Regions from separate parts of the Pectobacterium punjabense genome, predicted to be linked through region 3. Evidence: predicted binding sites of a transcription regulator. Region 3 holds the regulator's gene; each other region holds the start of a gene.
What was found. Region 3 encodes CRP, which controls carbon source genes, mostly activating them, when cyclic AMP is high. Its sites were predicted from a motif close to ATGTGANNNNNNTCACAT; they were not measured.

Region 1 (6,923 bases), 1.1 Mb from region 3:
GGTCAGGTCATGATGGATGATGACGATCGCTTCGCTTCATTGCAGGAATACTTCCCGAACGCGAAGAAAGAAGATTGGAGACTGGCGATTGCAGGCCAGCGCGTTCAGATTATCAAGAAAGATGATGATAAAGGTGGCGTGCTGAAGTTGGGTACTGAGATCGTCAGCTCACAGGATGGTTCGATTGCCGCTCTGCTGGGGGCTTCTCCGGGCGCGTCAACCGCAGCGCCGATTATGCTGAGCCTGCTGCAAAAAGTGTTTAAAGATAAAGTGGCGACGCCAGAATGGCAAAGCAAGCTGAAAGAGATTGTTCCGTCTTATGGTCAGAAGCTGGACGGTAATATTGAAATGACCAATAAAATCCGTCGCTACACCAGCAGCACGCTGGATCTGGATTATATTGAGGTTAAACCTGAGTAATTGGTATTAATTGGAATAACGACGTAAATAAGGCCGCGAAAGCGGCCTTATTTTATCGTGTTTCTACGGTATATCGGGCAATAAAAAAGCAGGAAGGTTGCCTTACCTGCTTTTATGTAGAAATCCGTAGATTACTTAGAACGCATAGTTGAAGTTCACGCCGTACAACCATGCTTTACCTTTAGAAGTAAAGTCATATTGGACAGCATTGAAGGCACCCGGCGCACGTTCGTTGATAGTCACGCTCTTGCCATGCATGTAGGACACGCCAACGTCAACCGACGCGTCTTTGTTAAATGCATAGGTTGTGCCTGCGCTCAACCAGAAACGATCTTGATCCGGGATGGAGATAGAACGTCTGTCGGCTGGTACTGGGCTGTCATCAAACGCGATACCGCTACGGAACGTCCAGTTATCGTCGTGATAATAGGTGGTGCCGAGTGCGATACGGTAAGCATCACGGAAGTTTTCTTCTTTCTGGAACAGTGTGTTACCGCTATTACCTGTTGCTTTCAGCTCTTGGAACTGGCTCCAACTGGTATAAGTCAGGCTGTAGTGCACCGCCCATTTTGGTGCCACGCGGTGATAGGCAGAGGCTTCCCACATTTCCGGCAGATTGAGAGTCAGCTTACCTGGAACGGTCGCACCATTGAGGGCACCTGGCCCAGCGGGCAGTTGGTTGCTGTAATCGCCGTTAAAGTCGATATCGACTTTAGAACGATAAGTCAGGCCGACGCGGTTGTTTTCATCGATTTCGTACAGGATGCCGGCATTCCAACCATAGCCCCATTCTTTGCCTTCTAATTTCGCTATCTCAGTGGTGCGCGGCAGTGCTGTACTGAGATCGCCGAGATGACGCGTAATTTTGGCATCGGCATAGACGGCGTTAACACCCAGACCAAAGCTGAAATGCTGGTTCAGACGATAGGCTGCGCTCAGGTTCAGGTTTGACGTCAACAGGTCGGTTTTTCCGCCGATAGAACCTGCTGCATAGCTGTCATTGAATTCCGTTGCCAGACCGTAGTTGGTGGTGGCAGACGCGCCAATTGCCCACTGTTCGTTAAGCGGCATGATGAAATGCAGGTTCGGTACCCAGGCATGTGGCGCGATATTTTTGGCGCTAGCATCATTTCCTGTCAGTCGGTTTGAACCGCTGACATCAATATCTGGGTTGATGTAAGTGACGCCACCGGAAAATGAAGGACGGTCAAACATGGTCATGGTTGCCGGGTTACGGCTACCTGAGGCCGCGTTGTCGGCTACGGCACCTTCACCAGAAAACGCGCGTCCCAGACCCGATGATGAGTATTCATTTAGCTGGAAACCAGCCGCGGACACATTTGCTGAAAACAGGGCCACCGCAACAGCAATTGTGGATTGTTTGAACAGGTTTTTCTGGCTCATGACCAAAACCTCTTTATATGCTTGTTATTTAACGTTGTTACACGGGGTAACAAGGGACGCGCATTGTAGGGGGCGCACTCAGCCTGACAAATCAGACCAGTTGCCAAAGTATAAGTTGGGAATACGATAATGTTGCGCTTGTGTATTAAAAATATTTCTAAAATGATGCAAAATTTAGATCTACTTAACGTTTTGGTTAATTTTTGTGAGGAACTATTACTCGGTTTTTACTGCCTAATAACACCTTAATGTGACTGATATCACTAAAATTATGGGTAGGCATGAAGTACTGGTGCTGCTTTAGGATGAGGGAGTAAAATATAAGGAAGATAGAAATATTTGAACTGGATCATATCTCCCGCGTCTTAAGCCTCAAGAGGAAAGCATCATGACGAACGTAATCAATAAATGCAGTGCTGAAGAAACCGCAGCCTGCTGCTGTGTCGATGTCGGCACAATCATGGATAATACAGATTGCACGGCGTCTTACAGTAAAGTGTTCAGCGATCGTTCTGATGCGGAGGCGACACTCGCCACTCTGACGGCAAAAGCGCGTGCGGTGGAGTCTGAACCTTGCGACATCGCCAGCACGCTGGAGGAGGTAGACGGTGGTGTTAAATTGGACATCGATTTTACATTCAGCTGCCAGGCTGAAACAATGATTTTCCAGCTAGGCCTGCGTTAAGCCTCCTTCTGGCAAGTATTGCCTTATTGCATAGCTTGCCAGACTCGTTTTTTATTTCTCTTCGCTGTTATTCACCAATGTTGGCGGTGTCATCACTTATTAACTCTCCCGATACGCATGTTAATCGGCCATATAATTGGTCGGTATGTTGCCGGGTTTCCCCAGAGTTCTGCGATATCTTCATAAAAACGATGCAGCGTTTCCTCCTGTCCTGCCTCCCTAATGCCGGCGACGGCAGACCAGGTTGAAATGTAGCCGATGAGAGCTTCCAACGGCCATTCAAGGTGGATGTTCAGGGGCGGTGCGTCGATCTCGTCAAAGGGAAAAGGGATGTCCTTATACCCATTATCAACCAGTTGGCGTTCGGCAGGCCAAAACGGGCCAATCTCGTCGTCATAAAACTGACGAAATCTGTCGTTCAGATCGTCATCAAGCTGCATAACCCCATAGCTGATGAGCGCCAATATTCCTAGAGGGACTGCCACCCTGTGCACCTCCCGGTAAAACGCGTCCAGCTTGAACCAATGTGCAGCCTGTGCCGCGGTAATCAAACTGTAACTGAGCGGTTGTCCCGGCAGTGTTTCGGCGGGGGAACATGCATAATGGATACGGTTGTGTGCAATAGCGTTACGTAGCTGGCTATCGCTGGGATCGATACCTTTTACAACGTCGAAATGTTCAGCTAGCTGTCGCGTAAGCTGCCCGGTCCCGCACCCCACATCCAGCGCGTTTTGGGTATTGGGTGCGAGACTGGAAAGGTATTCTGCCAGTTCGGGTGGGTATTGGGGGCGGTAACGAGCGTAGTTTTTCCCACCGGAGGCAAACCAGTTTCTGCTTTCTTCGGTTGTGTTAGTCATCTTTATCACCTGAGGCGTGTAATTCTGCACGCGCTATCTGTATTCGTTTTTCAAAGCTCTGCTGTTCCAACGCCGATGCCAGAGCTTCCAGCCCCTTCATCAACGGCCAGCCCGCGTCTTTTTCAAGCTGTTCAATGGCAAGGAAAATGGCTTCCCAGCAGCTCTCTAGTCGATCAACGAGTTGAATGCCTGCTGGTGTCAGCCTGAGCGCAAATTTACGCCCATCGCTGAGCTGTTCGCGCACAAGAATGCCGTCCTGCTCCATTAACGTGACCGACTGGCTGATCGCGCCCTGTGTCAGATGCGTCGATTCGGTGATGTCCTGCACGGTCTGAGCGCCAGCGACAATTGAACGCAGGATCGGCGTAAATCGTGGACGATAATTGAGTGACATGGCGCGGTAGTTTGCCTCCGACCCTTTATCAACCAATTCAGCGGTATACCTCAGCAGTTCGCCCAATCCAGGTTTAATTTTCAAAAGTGTCTCCCTAATGAAAATAAATACATTAGCGCTAATATATTTTGTTGGCAAATTCCTTTGCGTAAAGATTGATGGAATAAAGGCCACGACCCGCATGCTCTTCACATTTTTATGTTGCGCGGCTTTGCGTAATGTAACTATCTGGTTAACAATGAAATCAGGTCTGACCTGTTGTGCGCGTACTTTATTTTTGGTTAACGGAAGTATTTTCGGTTAACAGGAGCGTTTATGAGCGAGGTATTACCTCTGATAACCCGCCGTGGCGATCGCATTGCGTTCGTGAGCGGATTACGCACCCCATTTGCCCGGCAGGCAACGGCCTACTATGGCGTACCTGCCATTGAATTAGGCAAACTTGTCACCAGTGAACTTCTTGTTCGCACGGGTATCGATCCTGAGCTGATCGAGCTATTGGTGTTCGGGCAGGTGGTTCAAATGCCTGAAGCGCCGAATATCGCCAGAGAGATTGTGCTCGGTACGGGCATGAGCGTGCATACTGATGCGTATAGCGTTTCACGCGCCTGCGCGACCAGCTTTCAGGCCGTCGCCAATGTAGCGGAAAGTATTATGGCAGGCACGGTGGAAGTCGGTATTGCCGGAGGGGCGGACTCCTCTTCCGTATTGCCCATTGGTGTCAGTAAAGCACTGGCCAGAACGCTGGTGGATATGAACAAGGCTCGAACGCTGGGCCAGAAGTTGAGATTGTTAAGCGGCCTGCGCCCGAAAGACCTGCTCCCGGTGGCACCTGCCGTGGCGGAGTATTCCACCGGGTTGCGCATGGGCGATACCGCCGAACAGATGGCAAAAACCTACGGCATCACGCGTGAAGAACAGGATGAGCTGGCGCACCGTTCGCACAGGCTGGCGGCACAGGCCTGGGAATCTGGCGTGCTGCGGGATGAGGTCATGACGGCGTACGTCCCGCCTTATGAGAAGGCGCTGAGTGAAGATAACAACGTGCGCCATGATTCCGCCTTAGAGCAGTATTCTCGCTTACGTCCGGCGTTCGATCGCCGACACGGTACGGTGACGGCGGCAAACAGTACGCCGCTAACGGATGGTGCGGCAGCGGTCTTGATGATGAGTGAATCCAAGGCCAAAAGTTTGGGACTTACGCCGCTAGGCTATCTGCGCAGCTATGCATTTAGCGCCATCGGCGTGCAGCGCGATATGTTGTTGGGGCCGGCTTATGCTTCTCCACTTGCGCTGGCAAGGGCGGGTGTGGCGTTGGCCGATCTGACGTTAATTGATATGCACGAAGCCTTTGCCGCCCAGACGTTGGCAAATCTGAAGCTGTTTGCCAGCGATGAGTTTGCCCGAAGCCAATTGGGCAGAAACGCCGCGCTGGGCGAGGTGGATCGCGCTAAGTTCAACGTGCTGGGTGGCTCGATTGCCTATGGTCATCCTTTTGCCGCTACTGGTGCGAGGATGATTACCCAAACGTTGAATGAACTGCGTCGTCGCGGTGGCGGACTGGGCTTAACCACCGCCTGTGCGGCGGGCGGGCTAGGCGCGGCAATGGTACTGGAGGTGACGCCATGAACGATCAACAGCCTTTCCTCACGGCAACGGAAAGCCAGTCTGCGTTTTCCCTCACCATTCGGCCAGACAATATTGGCGTGATTAGTATTGATGTCCCCGGCGAGAAGGTGAATACGTTAAAGCGCGAATTTGCAGAACAGATTCTCTCGGTCTTCGAGCTGGCGCGGCAGCACGCGACGCTCAGAGGACTCATTTTTATTTCTGCCAAGCCTGATTCGTTTATTGCTGGCGCAGATATCACCATGTTGAACCAGTGTGGCAGCGCCGAACAGGCAGAAAGCCTGGCGAAACAAGGGCAGGAAACATTTGACCTCGTTGCTGCACTGCCTTTCCCCGTTGTGGCCGCGATTCACGGTGCCTGCTTGGGCGGTGGGTTGGAGCTGGCATTAGCCTGCGACTATCGCGTTTGTTCGCTAGATGAAAAGACGGTACTAGGGCTACCTGAAGTCCAACTTGGCCTCCTTCCCGGCTCGGGGGGAACGCAGCGTTTGCCACGCTTGATTGGTCTGGATAGCGCATTGGATCTCATTCTTACCGGTCGCCATCTCCGGGCGAGTCAGGCGCTGCGGCAAGGGCTGGTTGATGAGGCTGTCCCGCACGATATTCTACTGGAGACGGCGGTCGAGATTCTCAAAAAAGGTAAAAGGAAGGTGGTGCCGTTGGGCTGGCGTTCGCGTTTGCTAAGCAGCCCGGGTATTCGCCATCTGCTTTTCAAAATAGTGAAACACAAGACCCGCGCGAAAACACATGGCAACTATCCGGCCACTGAAAAGATCATTCAGGTGGTGCGCCGGGGAATAGAAAAAGGTCGTGAGGAAGGATATCGGCAGGAGGCGCGAGCGTTTGGCAAGCTGGTGATGACGCCGGAATCTGCCGCACTACGCCATTTGTTCTTTGCCTCGAATGCGTTAAAGAAAACCTCCGGCTCAGCCTCTGAGGCGAAGCCGATCCATCGTGTTGGCATTCTCGGTGGCGGGTTGATGGGCGGAGGGATCGCCAGCGTTACGGCAACGCGCGGACAATTGCCGGTGCGCATTAAAGATATCAATGAGCAGGGTATTAACCATGCGCTGAAGTACAACTGGCAATTGTTGACCAAGCGTGTTCAGAGTAAACGGATGAAGCCAACGGAGCGTCAGCGCTTGATGACGTTGATTTCCGGTAGTACGGATTATCGTGGTTTTGAACATGCGGATATCGTCATTGAAGCGGTCTTTGAAGATCTGGCGCTGAAGCGGCAAATGGTGGTGGAGATTGAAGATCATGCTGCGCCCCATACTATTTTTGCATCAAATACCTCATCGTTGCCGATCCATCAGATTGCAGAGGGCGCGCGTCGCCCGCAGCAGGTCGTTGGCCTGCACTATTTTAGCCCGGTGGACAAAATGCCGTTGGTTGAGGTTATCCCGCACGCCCACACCAGCGCAGAGACGGTTGCGACGACGGTTGCTCTGGCGAGAAAACAGGGGAAAATTGCAATCGTCGTGAACGATAGCGCGGGATTTTATGTGAATCGCATATTGGCGCCTTACAT
Region 2 (6,923 bases), 310 kb from region 3:
CTTAATTTAAGAAAAATCAATCCGTAAAAATAAAATTACACAAACGTACAGTCAATAATACGCAGCGTATTTTTTACTTGCACAGGCAGAGGGTTAAATTTGATGGATAATCAACAAACGGACGGCACGCTAAAGCGTGGTTTGAAAAACCGTCATATTCAGTTGATTGCCTTGGGTGGCGCGGTAGGTACTGGCCTCTTTCTTGGTATTGCACAAACAATCAAAATGGCCGGACCATCAGTCCTGTTAGGCTATGCGATTGGCGGACTGATCGCGTTTCTCATTATGCGCCAACTGGGCGAGATGGTGGTTGAAGAACCGGTAGCCGGATCGTTCAGCCACTTTGCTTATAAATATTGGGGCGATTTCGCGGGCTTTGCATCTGGATGGAACTACTGGGTACTGTATGTTCTGGTCGCCATGGCTGAGCTCAGTGCCGTAGGGATTTACGTCCAGTACTGGTGGCCAGATATTCCGACCTGGGTATCCGCCGCGGTATTCTTCCTACTGATTAACGCTATCAATCTGGCGAACGTCAAAGTCTACGGTGAGATGGAGTTCTGGTTTGCCATCATCAAAGTCGCTGCGATTATTGGCATGATCGTCTTCGGCGGCTGGCTGTTGATCAGCGGTACAGGTGGGCCGGAAGCCACCGTGACCAATCTGTGGGCGCAAGGCGGGTTCTTCCCGAATGGCGGGCTCGGTCTGGTGATGGCGATGGCCGTTATCATGTTCTCATTTGGCGGGCTGGAACTGGTGGGGATTACCGCGGCAGAAGCAGATGACCCAGAGAAAAGTATTCCACGCGCGACCAATCAGGTGATCTACCGTATTCTGATTTTCTATATCGGTTCACTTGCTATCCTGCTGTCACTTTATCCGTGGGGAAAAGTTGTAGAAGGCGGTAGCCCGTTCGTCATGATCTTCCATGAACTGAACAGCAACGTCGTAGCTACGGTACTGAACATCGTGGTATTGACCGCAGCACTGTCGGTTTACAACAGCTGTGTTTATTGCAACAGCCGCATGCTGTTCGGGTTAGCAAAACAGGGTAATGGCCCGAAAGTGCTGGAGACCGTCGATAGCCGTGGCGTACCGGTTGTCGCAATCGGTATTTCCGCACTGGCGACAGCACTCTGCGTGCTGATTAACTACCTTATTCCCGGCAAAGCATTCGAGCTATTAATGGCGTTGGTCGTGTCTGCTCTCGTGATTAACTGGGCGATGATCAGTCTGGCACACCTGAAGTTCCGTGCACAGAAGGACAAAGAAGGTACGGTGACCAAGTTTAAAGCGTTGCTGTATCCGCTGGGTAACTACCTCTGCCTGCTGTTCCTGGCGGGGATATTGGTCATCATGTTCCTGACGCCGGGCATTCAGATTTCCGTCATGCTGATCCCGGTCTGGCTGGTTATTCTGGGCGTGGGCTACTTCATCAAAAAGAAAAATCAGCTTAAGTAAACCTCTGCCTTAACCACATTTTCTCGATTCAATGGCCGACCTTGTCGGCCATTATTTTTCCTACCAACGCCCAACAAACATCAGACCAGCGCACCGTATATCGTCAGAAGCGCGACAACCACCACCAGCACCAGCGTCACTTTTTTCGCCAGCGTCACGGCGGCTTTGGGCGTTTCTACGGGCTCGCTATGGGATTCACGCGCCAGAGAAAATTGAGCCAACTGAGTTAACACCCAATATTGCGAACTGCGAGAGTCCCCTAGCGATGCGAACCAGGCAGGCAACGCTTTTTCACCATGTCCCAGCAACGCGTAAGCCGCACCAGCCAAACGAGCGGGAATCCAGTCGAGCCAATGCAACAAACGATCGACACCAGACTGCGCACGTTCCAGCGGCGTGTTATGCCGAGCAAGCCAGGTTTGTCTGGCGCGCAAAAACGCATACCCCACGAGTGCAACCGGCCCGTATGGTCCTGCGGCAACGAACCAAAACAGCGGAGCCAGATAAAACCGGAAATTTATCCATAGCAATGCATTTTGCAGCTCTTTTAGCTGCTCGCTTTCACCAGCACCAACGGGTAAACCGTGAATCAACGCCAGTTCCGCCGCCATTTCCCGGCTGGCATCCGCCTCGCCGCGCTGTGCGGCCTGCAAATAACGTCGATAGTGTTGGCGAATCTCACCCGCACCAATGCACATCAGGCTGATAACAATCCACAGCAAAAGAGAAATCAGGCCAAACAGAATGCCACTCGTTAGCCACAGCAGTCCCACCACAATTCCCATGCTGCATAACGTCAGGAACAGCGTTTGAAATAAAGAGGGAGAGGGAACGTGTCGGAATACAACGTCAAGCCGATGATCGATCTGCCAATGCTCCCCCTGTTTGAACAACCGTTCCCATGCCAGCGTAAGCAACAGTGTAAACAGCGTCATTGATCGAGACTCCCTTTGTTTTCTTTCCAGTTTTCTTGTAGCAGACGATGATAGCCGTCCCAGTCAAATGCCGGACCGGGATCGGTTTTACGGCCCGGAGCAATGTCGCTATGTCCGGTAATTCGAGACGGTGTAATAGGATAAGCCCGCATTAATAGGCGTGTAATCATAACCAGTGAGTGATACTGCTCCATGGTAAAAGGCAGCGTATCCGTACCTTCCAATTCAATACCAATAGAGAAATCATTACAGCGTTCACGACCTTCAAACACCGAAACACCGGCATGCCAGGCGCGCTGATCGAAAGACACATACTGCGTGGTTTGCCCATCGCGACGAATAAGGCAATGTGCCGCGACGCGTAAATGGGAAATATCGGCGAAATAAGGATGCGCAGTGGGGTCCAATGTCGCCGTAAACAGCTGGTCAATATACGGACCGCCAAACTCACCGGGCGGTAGGCTGATATTGTGAATCACCAGTAAGGAAGGCACCTCGTTATTCGGGCGACCATCATAATGCGGCGAAGGCGTGTGTGTAATGTCGGATAACCAGCCATTTTCCAAAAGCATCGGCGATAACCTCGCATCGTATCGTTTGCCGGCTGAATCAAGCGAAAAATCAATTGGAGCTAAAAGTCCTCGGCTCCAAGATACCATGTTTCACGTCATCCTATCTATCCAACTGGATATCAATAGATTTTACCGTTCGTTTTGTGATGTTTTAGCCATTTTCCTGCCTTTTTCGACTTTCACATCTTTTTTAGCAAGATAAAATCCCAATCTCATTGTGTGATTAAAGTCACATTACAAATGTAATAACACAATAAAAGGCAATCGTTTTCGTGCATTGCGTCTATTTTTACTTAAAATGCATGGCAAAATTATCTCCTGATTTTTTTTGATATTACCAAAATTTATTTTGCGGTCTTACGCTCGGCGTAAATAACGTCTAACACTATGGTACTTAACATGAAAAACACTTTCGCCGCAGGCACCTTGCTCGCACTGTCATGCTCAATGCCAGCTCTTGCCGACAGCAATAGCAATAAAGCTGAATACCTCTCCGACTGGTGGCACCAAAGCGTTAACGTCGTCGGCAGCGCCCATACGCGTTTCGGACCGCAACTGAACAGCACGACCTACCTGGAATATGAAGCATTTGCGCGTAAAGACTGGTTCGATTTCTACGGTTACGCCGATGCGCCTAAATTTTTTGGTGGCGATCCCGACAGCCGTGGCATTTGGGACAAAGGCTCCCCACTGTTTGTCGAGATCGAACCACGCTTCTCGATTGATAAACTGACGGGAGCTGACCTGAGCTTTGGTCCGTTTAAAGAGTGGTACATCGCCAATAACGTTATTTACGATCAGGGGCGCAACAGCGGTTCACGCCAAAGCACCTGGTACATGGGGTTAGGTACCGATATTGATACCGGTACCGACCTGTCGCTATCACTGAACGGTTATGCCAAATACCAATGGCAGAACTACGGCGCAGCGAACGAAAATGAGTGGGACGGCTACCGCGTAAAAGTGAAATACTCCTACCCGCTGGGCTCTCTGATGGGCGGTAACATCTCGTATATCAGCTTCACCAATTTTGATTTCGGTTCAGAACTACGTGATAAATCGAATTCAAGCCGCACTAACAACTCCATTGCCTCCAGTCATATTCTGGCACTGGGTTACGACCACTGGCACTACTCTTTCGTCGCACGCTATTTCCACAACGGTGGCCAATGGGCTGATGGCACAGAGCTCAATTTCGGCAAAGGTCCGTTTGAAGTGAAATCTACCGGTTGGGGCTATTACCTGGTCGTCGGTTACAACTTCTAAAATGACATCTCCTTTCCGGCGACCACGCATGTTCGCCGGAAAGTTAAAGAAAGTAATGCATTGAATTACAAAGGCTATTCATTCTGGATGTCCTGATATAAACAAGGTAGCATAGACCTCCGAATCCCCCTTCGGAGTTTTGTCATGTCAACGCGTCGCTACAGTCAGGAACAACGCCAGCAAGCCTTGCTCGCTCGTATTTCACAAGATATCCCCGCCAGCGTGCAACTGGCACTGCGTGAAGATTTAGGTGGCATCGTCGATGCTAATCAAGACATTACCGCTCTGCTGTTACCCGACAACGAGACCGTCAGCGCGCGTATTATCACGCGCGAAGCAGGCATATTCTGCGGTACGCGCTGGCTTGAAGAAGTCTTTTCTCAATTGGGCGACACGACAACGATCGTTTGGCACGTCGCCGATGGCGAGGCTATCACCCCCAATCAAACGCTGTGTGAGATCACGGGGCCTGCTAAACAGCTTCTGACCGGTGAGCGCACAGCGCTGAATTTCCTGCAAACGCTGTCCGGCGTCGCAACCGAAGTCAGCCGCTATGTTGCCGTCTTGCAGGGAACGCGCACTCGACTGCTGGATACCCGCAAGACGCTGCCGGGGCTGAGAACCGCACTGAAATACGCCGTATCATGCGGCGGTGGAGATAACCATCGTCTTGGCCTATCCGATGCCTTCCTGATTAAGGAAAACCATATCATCGCCGCTGGCTCAATCAAAAATGCGGTAGAAAAAGCACAGGCTTTGCGCAACGATGTTCCGGTAGAAGTTGAAGTCGAATCACTGAATGAGTTGCAGCAGGCGCTAGAGGCTGGTGCCGATATCATTATGCTGGATAATTTTAGTCTGGATAATATTCGGGAAGCGGTTGGCTTGGCACAAGGCCGTGCACTACTGGAAATATCCGGCAATGTCACGCTCGACACGCTACGTGGCTATGCAGAAACCGGCGTCGATTATATCTCGGTGGGCGCATTAACCAAGCACGTACAGGCACTGGATTTATCCATGCGCTTTATCTAATCGCTCCTCTATTTCTATCGGCGAGGTGCTATTTCGCACCTCGTTCACCTCTCTACATATCATTCTCTCGTACACCATCGTAACAACACAAACTACGAATCCCGCGCGGACTTCCTGTCCCAACAGCGTGAAAATTGCGTCTCTGCTCGCAAAAAACTTTCAATCCTCTGCAAGTCGCTAAAAACATGTCGTAGCGCCTTCCTGTTTCACATTTTCCTGCTCGTCAGCCTTCGCTCCCTTTCCTATGCTGCCGCCATCCGTATGGGTTTATGTACCGCAATATTTATGTGCCACAAAATTTATATGCAACAACAGGGAAATCAACATGACAACACAACAAGGATTCACACTGATTGAGCTGATGATCGTGATTGCGATCATTGCTATCCTCAGCGCCATTGGCGTCCCCGCCTATCAAGGTTATCTGCAAAAGGCGGCGCTCACAGACATGCTACAAACGATGGTGTCTTATAAAACGCCAGTCGATCTCTGCGGCCTGGAAAATGCGGCGTTTACGGCCTGCAACGCAGGTAATCAGGGAATTCCTGGTAGCAAATCTTCACGCTATGTCAGCGCCGTTAGCGTCGCCCAAGGGGTGATTACGCTCACTGGGCAATCTACTCTGCAAGGGCTACGCGTTATTCTGACGCCAACGTGGGATACCGAAACTGGTGCTTCACACTGGACGAAAAACTGTGCCACAGATAACGGCGCAGAGAGCCTGCAAGCCGCCTGTCAGGACGTTTTCCGTTTTGATAATACGGCGGGTTAATCATGACAGATTCGTCCTTCTCCTCCGAGCATACGCTCAGCGAGTTACAGACGCTGTGCCGGCGTTATCAGGCATTATTGCTCAGCATTGATGAACAAACGCTGTCGGTAGCCGTCACGACCTCCCCTTCGGCGGAAATGATTTCCGCACTGCGTTTTGCCAGCAATCGCCGCATTATGGTGGAACAGTGGCCGCAGGCCAGAATGGAACAACAGCTTAACCCCGTGAACGCCGTTGCCGAGCCAGTAGAAACCTACCATGCCAGTATTCATCACGCCAACGTAGGGCCGCAGGATCATGATGACGATTCCCCTGTTGCGCAATTTATCCATCAAACGCTACGCCTCGCCGTTCAGCGCCGCGCTTCTGATATCCACTTTGAGCCACAGCTAGACAGCTACCGTGTGCGGCTACGCATTGATGGTGTATTACAGGTAATATCCGCACCACCTCCAGAGCTGATAAGCCGAATTACCGCACGGCTAAAAATCATGGGTAAGTTGAATATCGCCGAACGACGGTTGCCGCAGGATGGTCAATTCAGCCTAACGTTGGATCAACAGCCCTACTCGTTACGTATCGCCACCCTCCCCGTGCAGCAGGGGGAAAAAGTCGTATTGCGTATTTTACAAACGCACCAACAGGAGTTGGCGCTGGACAAACTCGGTCTTGGCGAAAAAGCATTGCAGCAGGTTATCAGTGTGCTGAACGCCTCACAGGGAATGCTGCTAGTCACTGGTCCTACAGGGAGTGGTAAAACCGTGACGCTTTACAGCGCAATACGCTGGCTTAACGAGTGCAGTCGCAATATCTGTAGCGTGGAAGATCCGGTCGAAATTCCCTTACAGGGAATCAATCAAACGGCAATCAATCCCAAAGCGG
Region 3 (6,923 bases):
GAATCGCTGCCTAATCCACTCATGAAGATGGAAAAGATCAGCGCAGGCTACAACGACAAGCTGATTCTCGAATCCATCAAACTCAATTTAGTGCCGGGTTCGCGCATCGGGCTGCTCGGCCATAACGGCGCAGGTAAATCTACGCTGATCAAGCTGCTTGCTGGCACGCTTGCCCCATTGAAAGGAGAAATCGGGCTGGCAAAAGGCGTTAAGCTCGGTTATTTCGCCCAGCATCAGTTGGAGTTCCTACGTGCAGACGAGTCACCATTGCAACATTTGGTGCGCCTGGCTGAGCGGGAAACGGAACAGCAGCTACGCGACTACCTCGGTGGCTTCGGTTTTCAGGGCGACAAAGTCACCGAGATCACCGAGCGCTTCTCCGGCGGTGAAAAAGCGCGTCTGGTGCTGGCACTGATCGTCTGGCAGCGTCCAAATCTCCTGTTGCTCGACGAACCGACCAACCACCTCGATCTGGACATGCGTCAGGCGCTAACCGAAGCGTTAATCGATTTTGAAGGCGCGCTGGTTGTCGTCTCGCACGATCGACACCTGATCCGTTCTACCACCGACGATCTCTATCTGGTACACGACCAGAAAGTAGAGCCATTCGACGGCGATTTGGAAGATTACCAACAGTGGCTGGTTGGCCTGCAACGTCAGGAAAATACGGCCGATGAAACGCCAAAAGAAAATGCTGCCAACAGCGCACAGGGCAGAAAAGATCAGAAACGCCGTGAAGCCGAGTTGAGAACACAAACTCAGCCACTGCGTAAGCAGATCACCAAGCTTGAACAGCAGATGGAGAAGCTGGGGGAAGCGCTCGCAGCACTGGAAGCTCGGCTGGCGGACAGTGCAATCTACGACATCAGCCGCAAGGCCGAGCTCACCGATTGCTTGCAACAACAAACCAAAGTCAAAATCGAGCTAGAAGAAACGGAGCTGTCCTGGCTGGACGCACAGGAACAGTTAGAACAGATGATGCAGAGCGAATAAATCTGATGTCCCTCTCCTGATAACGTCGCGAGCGATAAACCGCTCACGACGTTATCAAACCAGCATGAATGCCAAATCAACGTTAATGCCAAATCAACAACACGCAGGCAGCGGTTAGCAGCCCCATTGATACGTTGAAGATGATCCACGCTTTCTTACTGCGTAGCAGTCGCCCAATCACCGTACCAAAACCCAGCCAGATGACACCGGAAACCAGATTCACCAGCACAATGCCGATGCTTATCGCGATCACCGAATGGTTATAGCCTTCACCCGCCAGACTAAAGCTGGCCACCGCGCCCAACGCCATGAGCCACGCTTTCGGGTTTAAGAATTGCAACAACCACCCTTGATAAAGCCGGATCGGCTGAGGCGGCGCAACGGATGTCTCCAACCGTTCGTAAGCCGCCGTGGCGATTTTCCACGCCAGCCAAAGCAGATAGGCGCTACCGAGGACTTTCAGAATAAAGTGCAACGAAGGATAAATCAGAATCAAACCGCCGACGCCGAATGCGACCAGCAGCAAAATGCTCTGCATCCCCAACATGATGCCAACCATCAGCCACAGTGAGCGCATAAAGCCAAAATTCGCGCCCGAAGTGGTCAACAACATATTATTCGGCCCCGGTGTGATAGCCGCTACCCACAAAAAACCTAACATCGAAAGAAATAAACTCAGTTCCATTATTTGTGGGCGCTCCTGACCCAAATGTCGTACCAACTGGCAGCATTGAAGCTAACAGTGTGATATTGATCGTACAAGAGCCGACAACAAGATTTTCATATCCTTTATGCATGACCATTTTCATCCGCTAAGCGGTGCGCATAATCCGCATCTGCAAACGCTATTACCGCGCCTGATTCGCCGTCACGCGCAGTTCTCACCAGTCTGGCAAGCGCTCGAATTACCCGACGGCGATTTCGTCGATCTGGCATGGAGCGAAGCGCCCGCGCAGGCACGGCACAAACCACGCGTGGTGCTGTTCCACGGGCTGGAAGGCAGCTTTCACAGCCCATACGCCCACGGCCTGCTACATGCTTGTAAACAGCGCGGCTGGCTGGCCGTCATCATGCATTTTCGCGGGTGCAGCGGTAAGCCCAACCGGATGAAACGCATTTATCATTCTGGCGAAACCAGCGATGCCAGCTATTTTTTGCACTGGATGCAAGAAACGCTGGGCGCGGCGCCTACCGCTGCCATCGGTGTTTCTCTCGGCGGAAACATGCTGGCCTACCTGCTCGGTCAGCAGGGTGAAGGCTGTTCCCTGTCCGCCGCCGTCATCGTTTCCGCGCCGTTGATGCTCGAACCTTGCAGCCGTCGGATGGAACAAGGATTCTCCCGCGTCTATCAGCACTACCTGCTGCGCCTGTTGAAACAAAACGCCAGCCGCAAGCTGGCAGCTTACCCGGACACGCTGCCGATCCAGTTGCCGCAGTTGAAGCGAATCCGCCAGTTGCGCGAGTTTGATGACGTCATTACCTCCCGTATCCACGGCTTTCACGATGCCACTGACTACTATCGACGCTGTAGCGCGCTGCCGCTGTTACCTCAAATACGCAAACCACTGCTGATCATCCACGCAAAAGACGATCCTTTTATGACGTCAGAGGTCATTCCCGATCTGTCGCAGTTACCGTCTAATATTGAGTATCAACTAACGGAACACGGCGGGCATGTTGGCTTCGTGAGTGGTACGTTATTGAAACCGGAAATGTGGCTGGAACAGCGCATTCCCAACTGGCTTAGCCCATTCTTGGACCACGCCGCCGATCCTTCTTCAGGAACCACTTTTACTCAGGAACCCTAGCGTGATTATTCCCTGGCAACAGCTCGATCCAGAAACGCTGGATAACATCATCGAATCTTTCGTGCTGCGTGAAGGCACCGATTATGGCGAGCAGGAACGTTCGCTGGCGCAGAAAGTAGAAGATATCCGTAGTCAGCTCCAATCTGGCGAGGTCGTTTTGGTGTGGTCTGAGTTGCATGAGACGCTAAATATTATGCCACGCGGGCAGCTCAATGCAGGTGGACATGCTCCTTATTGAGCATGGTGAAAGACGTGAAAGAACGCGCCAAACATGCTAACAATGGGAACCATTACGTCATTTTTGAGAATGTGCGCAGGCTTTCAGCCTATGCGCGCATCGCGATCACGGAGTCACGCGCCTTATGTCACATCAGCATCCGATTATTGCGGTTACTGGTTCCAGCGGAGCGGGAACCACGACAACCAGCTTGGCCTTTCGTAAGATTTTCCAGCAGTTCGATCTACGTGCAGCCCAGTTAGAAGGCGATAGCTTTCACCGCTATACCCGCCCGGAAATGGACATGGCGATCCGCAAAGCGCGTGATTTAGGGCGCCACATCAGCTATTTCGGCCCAGAAGCGAATGATTTCAGCCTGCTAGAACAATCGTTTATCGAATATGGTCGACATGGTCGCGGCCAGACGCGTAAATACCTCCACACCTACGATGAAGCGATTCCCTATAATCAGGTTCCCGGGACATTCACACCGTGGGAACCCATGCCGGAACCTACCGATATCCTGTTCTACGAAGGGCTGCATGGTGGTGTGGTCACCGAACAAAATGATGTGGCACAGCATGTCGATTTGCTCGTCGGCGTAGTACCGATCGTCAACCTGGAGTGGATTCAAAAGCTGATTCGTGACGTCAATGAACGCGGTCATTCGCGTGAAGCGGTGATGGATTCTGTCGTCCGCTCCATGGAAGACTACATCACCTATATCACGCCGCAGTTTTCTCGTACGCACATCAACTTCCAGCGCGTACCCACCGTGGACACCTCTAACCCGTTTGCCGCCAAGTCAATTCCTTCACTGGACGAAAGCTTCGTCGTCATTCACTTTCAGGGGTTGGATAATATTGATTATCCCTATCTGCTCGCCATGTTGCAGGGGTCGTTTATCTCCCACATCAATACGTTAGTCGTTCCCGGCGGGAAAATGGGGCTAGCGATGGAGCTCATCATGGCACCGCTGGTACAGCGGTTAATCGAAGGGAAAACGATAGAATAAGCATCAAGATACACGGGGAGACCACAGGGATGAGGCCTCCCTACGGGAACCTCCCCCTATGTTTCCCCTAATAACAGGCTTAAGTGACCAGAATGAGTACCCAGAGAAAGGGATTATTCCAGCACTCTAATTTCGTGACTGTGCGTCACCTCGACGGCTTTGCCCAGCATCAATGCCACAGAGCAGTATTTTTCCGCTGACAGGGCAACAGCTCGCTCGACGGCTTTATCGGTCAGCCCTTTTCCCGTCACGGTAAAATGTAGATTGATATGGGTAAATAAGCGCGGCGCTTCAGAGCGGCGCTCCGAGGTTAATTTCACCTCACAATCCGCCACGTCATTGCGACCTTTTTGCAGAATCGACACCACATCAATCGCGCTGCATCCCCCTACGGACATCAACACCATTTCCATCGGACTGGGCGCTTTATCGCCGGAATTACCGTCCATCAATACCTGATGCCCTGATGCGGATTCGCCCAAAAACGTTAAGCCTTCAACCCATTTTACCCGAGCCTGCATGATGCCTCTCCACTAAAAATTTTTTGAAAATTTATACCGTTACTGTACAAAAACCAGCGTTAATCAGAGCTTTGTCATGCTGAAGCGAGACAACACAAGACACATCCTTAAAGCTGTGTTAAAACGAAAATAGAATAGACCTTTTCTGGACAAAGCCAGAAACGAAGAAGATGATGATGACGTAGCCAGACATACCCAGCCACGTTTACGGTGCGGCAAGGCAGCAACCGGAAAATCAAGGGTACAGTGGTTCCAGTATATTCCCTGACGTCATTCTGACTAGACTGAATTTTATTTTTTTAGCAGTTAAACACGCCGTACAGGGAACTCTGACCCCTGTAATTTGCGCAGTGAATTACAACAGAGGATGATAGCGAATGGTTCTCGGCAAACCGCAGACAGACCCAACTCTCGAATGGTTCCTTTCCCATTGTCATATCCACAAGTATCCATCGAAGAGCACGCTGATTCACCAAGGTGAAAAAGCAGAAACGCTTTACTACATCGTGAAAGGCTCTGTCGCAGTGCTAATCAAAGATGAAGAAGGCAAGGAAATGATTCTTTCCTACCTCAATCAGGGCGATTTTATTGGTGAGCTCGGCCTGTTTGAAGAAGGTCAGGAACGCAGCGCCTGGGTTCGGGCAAAAACCGCCTGTGAAGTGGCTGAAATTTCCTATAAAAAATTCCGCCAGCTCATCCAGGTTAACCCGGATATCCTCATGCGCTTGTCTGCGCAAATGGCAAGCAGACTTCAGGTTACCTCTGAGAAAGTCGGCAACCTCGCCTTCCTTGATGTGACCGGCCGTATCGCCCAAACATTACTCAACCTGGCCAAACAACCTGATGCCATGACGCATCCAGATGGCATGCAAATTAAAATTACCCGTCAGGAAATTGGGCAAATCGTTGGCTGCTCGCGTGAAACCGTGGGCCGCATTCTGAAAATGTTAGAAGACCAGAACCTGATCTCTGCGCACGGTAAAACGATTGTCGTTTACGGCACTCGCTAAATCCCTGTCGCTGTACCCTACCAACAAAAAAGCGTGAAGCCTCTGCTTCACGCTTTTTTTATGGCGAGCTTCCTGCTCACCACCCTACGGGTCGTTGCTAACGCAACGCTGAAAAACGTTCCCTACGTTTTTTTATGGCGTAATCAGTTTGCTGCGTTAACGACCTGCGCGACGGCTTTAGCGAATTTCGCCATTCCCTGCACAATATCGTCTTCATCAATAATCAACGATGGCACAAAGCGGATCACGTTCGGCCCTGCCATCAAAACCATCAGTCCCTGCGCCGTTGCAGCAGCCAGGAACTCTCCCGCGCGGCCATGCCACTGCGGTTTCAACTCGGCACCCAACAGCAGCCCCATCCCGCGGATTTGCTCGAATACGCCGTACTGCTGGTTAATTTTCTCCAGTTCACTGACAAAGCGCTCGTGACGAGCCGCTACGCCCGACAGTACTTCCGGCGTGTTGATAATATCCAGCGCTGCTTCCGCCACCGCACAGGCCAGAGGGTTACCGCCATAAGTGGTACCGTGCACCCCAACCGTCATGGCTGATGCGATCTCTTCTGTCGTCAACATCGCGCTAATCGGGAACCCACCGCCCAACGCTTTAGCCGTTGTCAGGATATCCGGCGTAATACCATAGTGCATATAGCTGAATAATTTACCAGTACGCCCCATCCCGCTCTGCACTTCATCAAACACCAGCAACGCTTTATGTTGATCGCACAAGTCACGAACGCCCTGCAAAAATTCAGGCGTAGCGGGGGTAATTCCGCCTTCACCCTGAATCGGTTCCAGCACGACCGCACAGGTGTGATCGTCCATCACCGCTTTAACCGCAGCGAGATCGTTGAACGGAACATGCACAATATCGGCAGGCTTAGGCCCGAAACCATCGGCATATTTAGGTTGTCCACCAACTGAAACGGTGAACAGCGTGCGACCATGGAATGCATTGTAGAAGGCGATGATCTTGGTTTTATACGGACTATGGCGTTTAACCGCATAGTGACGCGCCAGCTTAAATGCGGCTTCGTTAGCCTCTGCACCAGAGTTAACAAAGAACACGCGATCGGCAAAAGTGGCATCGATCAGTTTGCTGGCAAGGCGTAGCGCAGGTTCATTCGTGAAAATATTGCTGGTATGCCACAGTTTTTCGCCCTGCTGCTGTAAGGCGTTAACCAGCGCCGGATGGCAGTGACCGAGCGCCGTGACCGCGATACCACCGGAGAAATCGATATATTCTCGGCCATCCTGATCCCAGACGCGGCTCCCCTTACCTTTCACTGGTACAAACTTCGCGGGTGCATAAACCGGCAAAATAACCTTATCGTGGGTATCCCGTGTCACTGCTTTCTGC

Region 1: the regulator CRP is predicted to act here: its motif matches at 2,162-2,179, upstream of E2566_RS14615 (YfcZ/YiiS family protein).
Region 2: the regulator CRP is predicted to act here: its motif matches at 3,186-3,203, upstream of E2566_RS17920 (nucleoside-specific channel-forming protein Tsx).

What each region holds. Positions count from the first base shown of each region.
Region 1 covers NZ_CP038498.1:3,205,822-3,212,744, reverse strand. Annotated here, with positions in the region: gene mqo (malate dehydrogenase (quinone)) at 1-420, shown strand, start outside; gene fadL (long-chain fatty acid transporter FadL) at 556-1,824, opposite strand; gene E2566_RS14615 (YfcZ/YiiS family protein) at 2,213-2,509, shown strand; gene E2566_RS14610 (class I SAM-dependent methyltransferase) at 2,602-3,366, opposite strand; gene E2566_RS14605 (MarR family winged helix-turn-helix transcriptional regulator) at 3,359-3,844, opposite strand; gene fadI (acetyl-CoA C-acyltransferase FadI) at 4,076-5,389, shown strand; gene fadJ (fatty acid oxidation complex subunit alpha FadJ) at 5,386-6,923, shown strand, end outside.
Region 2 covers NZ_CP038498.1:3,945,721-3,952,643, forward strand. Annotated here, with positions in the region: gene E2566_RS17905 (amino acid permease) at 103-1,461, shown strand; gene ampE (beta-lactamase regulator AmpE) at 1,542-2,396, opposite strand; gene ampD (1,6-anhydro-N-acetylmuramyl-L-alanine amidase AmpD) at 2,393-2,968, opposite strand; gene E2566_RS17920 (nucleoside-specific channel-forming protein Tsx) at 3,368-4,234, shown strand; gene nadC (carboxylating nicotinate-nucleotide diphosphorylase) at 4,379-5,269, shown strand; gene ppdD (prepilin peptidase-dependent pilin) at 5,595-6,041, shown strand; gene gspE (type II secretion system protein GspE) at 6,044-6,923, shown strand, end outside.
Region 3 covers NZ_CP038498.1:4,258,199-4,265,121, forward strand. Annotated here, with positions in the region: gene E2566_RS19370 (ABC transporter ATP-binding protein) at 1-993, shown strand, start outside; gene E2566_RS19375 (LysE family translocator) at 1,076-1,678, opposite strand; gene E2566_RS19380 (hydrolase) at 1,785-2,801, shown strand; gene E2566_RS19385 (YheU family protein) at 2,803-3,039, shown strand; gene E2566_RS19390 (phosphoribulokinase) at 3,164-4,033, shown strand; gene E2566_RS19395 (OsmC family protein) at 4,147-4,554, opposite strand; gene crp (cAMP-activated global transcriptional regulator CRP) at 4,932-5,564, shown strand; gene argD (bifunctional acetylornithine/succinyldiaminopimelate transaminase) at 5,708-6,923, opposite strand, start outside.